Regions from separate parts of the Rhizobium sp. 2YAF20 genome, predicted to be linked through region 2. Evidence: riboswitches for the same ligand, from Rfam matches in the RefSeq annotation. Region 2 holds a riboswitch; each other region holds the start of a gene.

Evidence for each region. Region 2 has a riboswitch for thiamine pyrophosphate ahead of AB4Z52_RS05880 (YkoF family thiamine/hydroxymethylpyrimidine-binding protein). Riboswitches for the same ligand answer to the same signal wherever they lie in the genome.
Region 1: it holds a riboswitch for thiamine pyrophosphate, as region 2 does, so the genes downstream of both, thiC (phosphomethylpyrimidine synthase ThiC) here and AB4Z52_RS05880 (YkoF family thiamine/hydroxymethylpyrimidine-binding protein) in region 2, are expected to answer to the same signal.
Region 3: it holds a riboswitch for thiamine pyrophosphate, as region 2 does, so the genes downstream of both, thiM (hydroxyethylthiazole kinase) here and AB4Z52_RS05880 (YkoF family thiamine/hydroxymethylpyrimidine-binding protein) in region 2, are expected to answer to the same signal.
Region 4: it holds a riboswitch for thiamine pyrophosphate, as region 2 does, so the genes downstream of both, thiB (thiamine ABC transporter substrate binding subunit) here and AB4Z52_RS05880 (YkoF family thiamine/hydroxymethylpyrimidine-binding protein) in region 2, are expected to answer to the same signal.

What each region holds. Positions count from the first base shown of each region.
Region 1 is NZ_JBFRFF010000010.1:82,727-84,923, forward strand. Features, by position in the region: gene AB4Z52_RS15005 (GntR family transcriptional regulator) at 1-544, opposite strand, end outside; TPP riboswitch at 1,125-1,236, shown strand; gene thiC (phosphomethylpyrimidine synthase ThiC) at 1,329-2,197, shown strand, end outside.
Region 2 is NZ_JBFRFF010000002.1:368,524-370,720, reverse strand. Features, by position in the region: gene glpD (glycerol-3-phosphate dehydrogenase) at 1-1,065, shown strand, start outside; TPP riboswitch at 1,181-1,296, shown strand; gene AB4Z52_RS05880 (YkoF family thiamine/hydroxymethylpyrimidine-binding protein) at 1,289-1,897, shown strand; gene AB4Z52_RS05875 (ABC transporter permease) at 1,911-2,197, shown strand, end outside.
Region 3 is NZ_JBFRFF010000027.1:2,936-5,132, forward strand. Features, by position in the region: gene thiE (thiamine phosphate synthase) at 1-521, opposite strand, end outside; gene thiM (hydroxyethylthiazole kinase) at 518-1,309, opposite strand; TPP riboswitch at 1,371-1,467, opposite strand; gene copD (copper homeostasis membrane protein CopD) at 1,558-2,197, opposite strand, start outside.
Region 4 is NZ_JBFRFF010000002.1:205,483-207,679, reverse strand. Features, by position in the region: gene AB4Z52_RS05080 (MDR family MFS transporter) at 1-1,134, shown strand, start outside; TPP riboswitch at 1,208-1,322, shown strand; gene thiB (thiamine ABC transporter substrate binding subunit) at 1,397-2,197, shown strand, end outside.

The sequences.
Region 1 (2,197 bases), on a different contig from region 2:
GCGTGAGGATCGAGCGATGATCCTTGTCCTTTGGTGTCACCCAGCCGGAACTCCAGGACGCAAACAGAAAGCGCGCACTTGCGGCATGCAAATCGTCGATGACGGCAAGCAGCCGCGGCATTCTGCAAGGAGCAAGGATCAGTTGATGGAAGCGCCGGTTCGCTGCCTGCCAGGTGGCTACATCCGTCGCTCTATCACCATCAAGCGTTGCGCATTCCGCCTGATCGAGGATGGTGGGCGTCAGATGGGGAGCGGCGTTGCGCAAAGCCAGGACCTCAAGAGCCGCTCGCATGCGAGCGACCTCCTGCACCTGAGCAAGATCGAACGAGGCTACCCGCACCCCTCGCCTCGGCTCACGGACCGCAAGCCCTTGTGCCTCCAGCCGCCTAAGCGCCTCGCGCACAGGCACATGACTGGAGCCAAACTCCTCGGCAAGATAATCCTGCTTAAGCTTAGAACCGGGCAATAAGGCGCCTGTCACGATCTGGTCGGCCAGAATACGGCTGATCCGGCCAGCGATTGTCTCTTCATCATGATTGGTCATGCCTGATAGATAATTTGCGTCGGCTCGGCTGTCGAGCGGCGCCAGCCACCTTTCCAGGCCTCAAGGAGGCATCAGCCAGCAGCGTTCAAGGAAATTTGCGGCCAAACTCGCTCACGAGGAACGTATCTGAGATGCTGGAAATCTATGGTCGTCGGATAGATGTGTCGGCGAAATGGCGAGACAGCTGCGGCTCTTGCCCCATTCTGCTCGGCAGAAAAGGCATTCCGCGAATTCATAAGCAGTACCCCTTTGACCTGACCTTGCGCTGGGGTGAAATTTAAGCTTCGCATCGGGATCTCTTTTGCCGCAACCGCAATCCGGGCGAAGAAATGCTGCGGCATCCACCTTTTGCGGATTGCTTGTGGTATTTCGTTGCCGGCCCAAAGCTCCCAGCCATGCTAAAGGACCATTTCCGCCGCGCAGTTGGTTGCCTGCGAACCGGCCTTACCAAGTGGCTCCCTCAATCTTGCAACGTTCGCCGCAAAGGGGGCCTGACGAATGATATTTGATACGCTAAGCCACGGACAAAGTGACAACTCCCCGGGGTTGACATGACCTAAACTGAGGGCATAACTCTTGTGTCATTCACCAGGGGGGTCCCGGCAAGGGGCTGAGATACTGCTAGCGCGCGCAGTGACCCGTTGAACCTGATCCAGTTCATACTGGCGTAGGGACGGTGCGAACGCTTCGGTTGCCATGATTCCCTCACAGGAGAGATGCACCGGCGTTTTTCCATCATTCCGGCGTGAACTGGGTCTCCAATCGACGAGCTTGGAGCCTCATGATGAACATTGCCGCAAAGAATATCACACCGACCGTCACGACGGGACCGATGCCCGCCTCGACCAAAATCCATGTTCCGGGTGAAATCCATCCGAACATCCTGGTTCCGATGCGCAGCATCGAACTTCACCCGACATCCGGCGAACCGGCCGTCATCGTCTACGAATCATCCGGCCCCTATACGCAAGCAAACGCCGATATCGGCATCGAAAAAGGTCTCCCGCCGCTGCGGCGAGACTGGATCCTCGCGCGCAATGATGTCGAGGCATACCAGGGCCGCCGCGTCCGCCCGGAAGACAACGGTTTTGTCAGCGGCGAACGACTGACACCGGAATTTCCCGTTATCAGCCAGCCGCTAAAGGCAAGACCAGGCAAGGCCGTAACGCAGCTTGCCTATGCGCGGGCGGGCATCATCACGCCGGAGATGGAATTCATCGCCATCCGCGAGAACCTCGGCCGCAAGGCTGCCTCGGCCAGCCATATCCGCGACGGGGAAAGTTTCGGCGCCGCCATTCCCGATCACCTCACCCCGGAATTCGTCCGGCAGGAAGTAGCGGCCGGCAGGGCGATCATTCCGGCCAATATCAACCATCCAGAAGCCGAACCGATGATCATCGGCCGCAATTTCCTGGTGAAGATCAACGCCAATATCGGCAACTCGGCCGTCACCTCGTCGATGGCGGAGGAGGTCGACAAGATGGTCTGGGCGGCGCGCTGGGGTGCCGATACGGTCATGGACCTTTCGACCGGCCGCAACATCCACAATATCCGCGAATGGATCATCCGCAACTCGCCACTGCCGATCGGCACCGTGCCGCTCTACCAGGCGCTGGAGAAGGTCGAAGGCATTGCTGAGAACCTAACGTGGGA
Region 2 (2,197 bases):
GTTGACGATGCCCGCATGGTGGTACTGAACGCACGCGACGCTGCCGACCGTGGTGCTGCGATCCTGTCGCGCACCAAGGTCGTGTCGGCAAGACGCGAGGGCGCCGTCTGGTCGATCGAGACCGAGGATGCGATGACGGGCGAAAAGCGGGCGTTTCGCTCGCGCATGCTGATCAATGCCGCCGGCCCCTGGGTCGATCATGTCCTGTCGGGCGCTATTGGCGCCCAAAAGGCCCACAACGTGCGTCTCGTGCAGGGCAGCCACATCATCGTCCGAAAGAAGTTCGACGACCCCCGCGCCTTCTTCTTCCAGAATCCCGACAATCGCATCATCTTCGCAATCCCCTACGAGCAGGACTTCACCCTGATCGGCACGACCGACCGCGACTATCACGGCGATCCGAAGGATGTGAAGATTTCGCCGGATGAGATCAATTATCTCTGCAGCGCCGCATCGGAATATTTCAAGGAGCCGGTTCGTCGCGAAGACATCGTCTGGACCTATTCCGCCGTCCGTCCGCTTTTCGACGACGGTGCCTCAAAGGCGCAGGAAGCGACGCGCGACTACGTGCTGAAGGTCGAAGGCGGCGAGGGTCAGGCGCCGCTTCTCAACGTCTTCGGCGGCAAGCTGACGACTTATCGTCGGCTTGGCGAGCATGCCCTTGAAAAGATCGGCGCGGCAATCGGGGTCAAGGGCAAGCCGTGGACCGCCAAGAGTTCGCTTCCCGGCGGTGATTTCCCCGCAAAGGGTTACGAGGCAGAGGTTGGCTCACTAAAGTCGCGCTACCCCTTCCTCGCAATTGCGCTGGCTCGCCGACTGGTCCGCCGGTACGGCACTCTGGCTGGGAAGTTGCTTGGCGATATCAGCTCGATCGAAGGCCTCGGGCGGAACTTCGGCAGCGACCTCTACGAGGTGGAAGTCCGCTATCTCGTTGCCGAGGAATGGGCCAGAACCGCCGCCGACATCCTCTGGCGCCGCTCGAAGAAGGGGCTCTATCTAAGCGCGCAAGAAGTCCTCGCCTTGGACGAATACTTGGCCGGGCAGACCGCCGGCGTCGGCGCCTGACCGTGAAGCGGCCTGGGTTGCCTGTCGCAATTCAAGGGTCTTCTTTCGGATATTGCCCAGCCTGCGAGGCTGTCTTTTTCCCATTGCGCACTGGCCGAGCCGGTGCTAGCTTCCGCGAAATTCACAGGGGAGCTCCGTATTGCCGGGGCTGAGATGAGAGGCGTCATGCCTCCGGACCCTTCAAAGCTGATCTGGGTAATGCCAGCGGAGCGAGGTCAAAAAAGTGTTCTCAGGCGCACAAGTCTCCCTATATCCGATGTCCGGCAATTTTGCCGAGATCATCCTTGATGCCGTCAAGGGTCTTAATCCCTATCGCGATGCGTTGCGCATCGAGACCGACGACATATCGACACTGATGGTCGGACCGCCCGATGTGCTGTTTTCAGCAATGCGCGACCTGTTCGTCGCCGCGGCAAAATCAGGCGAGCATTGCGTGTTGTCGGCAGCGGTGTCGCGCGGCTGCCCCGGCGAGCCGGACGATCCGGCCTGTGGGACGAGCCTCTTGGAACGCGACGCGTTGCCGCTCTTAGAGCGCATCGACGCTGCCTCGAAGACCGTTGCTGCCGCGCCAGCAAGCGACCAGCCGGCCGCAGCCCAATTCTCGCTCTATGTCATGGGTATCGGCGACCACATGGATGAGATCTATGGCTGCATCGATTTCCTGAAGCGCTCCGGCACATTCGACCGCTCCAAGAATTTCTGCACGAGGCTGCGTGGCGATGCCGGCGCCGTCTTCGCGACAATCCAAGAGGCCTTCTGCCGCTTCGGTCCGCCGGAGGGCCACGTGACGCTGGACATCACCATTTCGGCAAACAGCCCGACCAAAGCCTGATCGGAATCCGGCTATGTCGCAAAAACCCGTACCGGCGCGTCACGCGTTTCATTCTACTTTCGTCGGCGCTGTGCCGGCGGTCGCTGCGGCAGTTGCGTGCCTGCTCGCCTGGGAACTCTATGCCGACCTGTCCGGTATCCGACCCTCGACGCTGCCGGCGCCCTCGCGCGTGCTGGTGCAGGCATGGGTCAACCGTCAGGCGCTGATCGACAATACCTGGCCGACGATCTCCGCAACGCTTGCCGGCTTTGCCTGCTCGCTGGCCGTGGCCTTTGTCTTTTCCGTGCTGATGGATTTTGC
Region 3 (2,197 bases), on a different contig from region 2:
GAGCTGACATGCTCTGCCTTCAGTCCGCCGATGGCGACAGTCGGAACAGGGGCGAGTACGACAAGCCTAGCAAGCCCCTGGTAGCCGATCGGCTGCTTGTGGTCCGGCTTCGTCGGCGTCGCGAATACCGGTCCAGCGCCGGCATAGTCGACCAGCAACGGATCAATTGCCGCTGCGAGCGCTTCAGTTTCCACCGAAAGGCCGATGATCATATCCGAACCGACCATCGCGCGAGCGACCCTAATATCGATGTCGTCCTGTCCGATATGCAAGCCGTCGGCGCCGATTGCCAGCGCCGCGTCGATGTCGTCATTGATGATCAGCAGTGCACCGGTTCCGGCAAGAGCTGATTTCAGAGCCCGTCCGGTTTCGACTATCTTTGCCGTTTCCGCATGTTTGTCGCGCAGCTGCACCATCGTCGCCCCGCCCGCGACCGCCGCCCGAGCCGTTTCGATCATGCCGATACCAGCGCAAAGGTCCGGGTCGAGCACGAGATAGAGCGACAGGTCAAATGTCTTCATACGGCTGCAGCCCTTGCCTCTAGATCAAGCGCTGCTGCGTCCAGCGCCGCCAAAGCATCGAGAAAGTGCCAGGAGAAAGATCCAGGACCCGCGGCTCGTTGCGCCGCCCGTTCGCCGGCGACCGCGAAGGTGGCGAGTGCCGCGACAGTCGCATCAAACGGGGCATCGGGCGTGGTTGCGGCAAAGGCGCCGACGAGGCAGGTTAGCGAGCAGCCAAGCGCGGTCACCTGTGGCATCAGCGCCGAGCCGCCGGCGATGCGAGTTGACCGCCTGCCATCCGTGACAAAATCCACCACGCCGGTCACGGCCACCACAGTATCGTGTCGCCGCGCCAGTTCGAGCGCAGATTCTTCCGCCTCCTCGACGGCATCCTGGCTGTCGACACCCTTGCCGCTGCTCACTCGTCCGGCAAGCGCGATGATCTCCGATGCATTGGCGCGAACGATTGTCGGAGACAAGGCCATGAGATCCGCCGTGGCAGCGCGTCGGAATGCCGTGGCATAATGCGCGACGGGATCGAATACCCATGGCTTGCCTGCCTTCGTGGCCGCAATGGCGGCGGAGCGCATGCCTGCCAGCCAATCCGTCGACAGGGTGCCGATGTTGATGGTGAGAGCGCCGGCAATTGCCGCAAATTCGCCAGCTTCCTCGTTGGCATGGACCATCGCGGGCGACGCGCCGGCGGCCAGCAGAACATTGGCTGCGACGTTCATGGCAACGAAATTGGTGATGCAGTGTACGAGCGGCGCCGCCTTGCGCATCGAGGCGAGCCTCGTTCCCACTGTCATGGTGATATCCATCGTACCCCTTTCTAGGTGGGGCAGGCGCCGGGGGCAAAACGCGCGATGTGCGAAAGCCCGAGCGACTCCCTCCGCCAGCATGATCTGGTTCAGGTTCAAAGGGTACATCTCAGCCCGACTTACCACGGACGCCCCTGTCTGCTGCGGTTTTCGCAGAGAAAGGGGATCATGTCATCAGTTAATTGTCATTGCGACAAGGACGCAGGCAGATCAGCTTCTCAAAAAATTCGACGGTTTCAGGCGGGCTCAATCAGGCCGAGGACCGCGACAAGCACAAGGACTGTGAACCCGAGAGCGATCTCAGCGATGCAAGCAAGCCTTATGATATTGGAGGTCCGTGTCGGCGTCTTTCCGATCGAGGGCACGAAGACGTAGCGATTGATAACCGCAAGGGTGACCATGCTGACGACGAGTGCGATCTTTGCAGCAAGCATGGCCTGATAGGGCGAGGACCAGTCGGTCGGCAGGCGCTGAAGGACAAGGAATGTATTGGCGATCCCTGAGCCAATCACGAGCATGACCGCTCCGTGGCCGGCGTTCGAAAAACGTCGCAGCGCAATCTGGGCGTCAGCCCGAAAGTCGTCGCTGTCGAAATGCTTGAGAATGGGCAACAGGGCCACGAGCGCGCCGATCCAGGCTCCGCTGGCCAGAACGTGAATGACATCGTTGCTCCGGTGCAGAAGTCGCAGCCATCCCTGATACATCGAGGCGTGGCCGGTCAGCACGAGAAAAGCAAGGCAGAGCGCGGATCCGAATGCGATCGATGCCATGCGCTTCTGCGAAGGCAGGGCGAAGGCAAGAGCAAGGATGACCGCCGCTGCTGTTTGCGCCAGCCAGGCCTGCCCGACAGTCGTTTCCAGAAGAACGTCTCGGATC
Region 4 (2,197 bases), 160 kb from region 2:
TTCGAACCACGCGAACGGGCCCGCTACCAGAGCTATTCCAGCCTCGCGCTTATGGCATCAGGTGCCATCGGTCCGGTTCTCGGCGGTACGATGAGCGACCTCTTCGGCTGGCGTTCGATTTTCCTCGTCAATCTGCCGATCGGCTTCATCGTGCTTGCCGGGCTTGTGACGATGCTTCCCTATCGCAAGCCTGAGCGTAAGCCGAAAATCGACTACGCCGGCGCAATTCTTCTCGCGATGACGACGACGAGCATCGTGCTCGCTGCCGACGGCGCGGATCTTTTCGGATCGCTGCTGTCGCCCGCAAGCCTTGGCGTCATCGCATTCGGTGTCATCTGCGCAATCTCCTGGGTATTTGTCGAACGGCGCGCGCCCGAACCCATCGTGCCGATGACCCTGTTCCGCAACTCCACATTCAGCCTCCTGCTGATCTGCTCGGTCACGAGCGGGGCGGTGGGGATAGGCATGGTCAACTATTTCGCCCTGTTCCTTCAAACAACGACCGGCCTTTCGCCGTCTATGGCCGGGCTGCTGTTCATCCTCTTGACGGGTGGCATCGTCTGCGGCTCGCTATCGACCGGTCGATTGATCTCAGCGACGGGACGCTACAAGCCATTTGCCGTTGCCAGTGCTGCCTGCAGCCTGATTGTGTTCGCCGCATTGTCGCAGGTCCATGCGGGCACTCCGATCGCCCTCATCGGCTTCTTCATGCTCCTGCACGGCATTGGCATTGGCCTTGCGCAGCAGGTCCCCATCATCGGCGTGCAGAATGCCGCAACAAGCCGCGATGTCGGCGCTGCAACCGGTGCAGTGACCCTGTCGCGCATGGGCGGTGCGTCGATTGCCATCTCCATCTATGGAGGCATCGTTGCCGCCAGGCTGTCGCATATCGGCCTCACCATACCTGGGATCAGTAACATCGAGGAACTGACGCCGAAGATGATGGCATTATTGCCTGATGCAACACGGGAGGCGGTCGCCAATGCCTATGCTGCAGCTTTCAATCCGCTGTTCATGACTGCCGCCGTCACCTGCCTTATCGGCCTCGTCTCGGCATCGATGTTGAAGAACGTCCAACTGCCCGGAGCCGTCAAAAAACCGGATCCGACGACTGCCGCGCAAGCTGCCGAATAGCTGGGCTGATTGCAGTGCAAGGGACGACAATCGCCGCCCCTTGCCACCGGGCGACCTCCACGCTAAATCTTCAAGCGCTCTAACGGGGTGCCCTGCGTCAAGTGCGCAAGGCTGAGAGGCTTTAGACAAGCCAACCCGCGGAACCTGATCCGGCTAACACCGGCGGAGGGATTAGACGCGTGATATGTCAAAGCGCCCTTTTCCCGTTCAACACGAACCATGGAGGAGGCGCGACATGCCCACCGGATCGCTGACGACATTGATGGCAGGCCTTGCTTTGGCTCTGGCCGCAGCATTCACTATTCCCGGCAACGCTGAGGCGGCCGACAAGACGCTGACAATCTATACCTATGAAAGCTTCACCGCAGACTGGGGCCCCGGCGCCAAGGTCAAGGCCGCTTTCGAAAAGACCTGCGGCTGCACCGTCAACTATGTCAGCGTCACCGACGGCGTCGCGCTGCTTTCCCGGCTGAAGCTCGAGGGCGCCACCACCAAGGCGGACATCGTCCTCGGCCTCGACACCAACCTCATCGACGAGGCCAAGGCGACCGGCCTGTTCGACGCCCACGGCATCGACACGAGCGGCCTGAAGGTGCCGGGCGAATTCAAGGACGACGTCTTCGTTCCCTACGACTACGGCCATTTCGCAGTCGTCTATGACACGCAGGCTATCAAGAACCCACCGACAAGCATGCTCGAACTCATCGAGGGCGATCCCTCGCAGAAGATCGTCATCGAGGACCCGCGGACCTCGACACCGGGCCTTGGGCTGCTGCTCTGGGTGAAGTCCGTCTATGGCGACAAGGCAACAGACGCGTGGAGCAAGCTGAAAGGCCGTGTGCTGACGGTAACGCCGGGTTGGTCGGAAGCCTATGATCTCTTCACCAAGGGCGAAGCGCCGATGGTGCTTTCCTACACCACATCGCCGGCCTATCACATGATCGTCGACAAGACCGATCGTTATCAAGCCGCCGCCTTCTCCGAAGGTCACTATATCCAGATCGAGGTCGCCGGCCTGATCAAATCCTCCCCCAACGAGGACGTGGCGCGTCAGTTTCTCAAA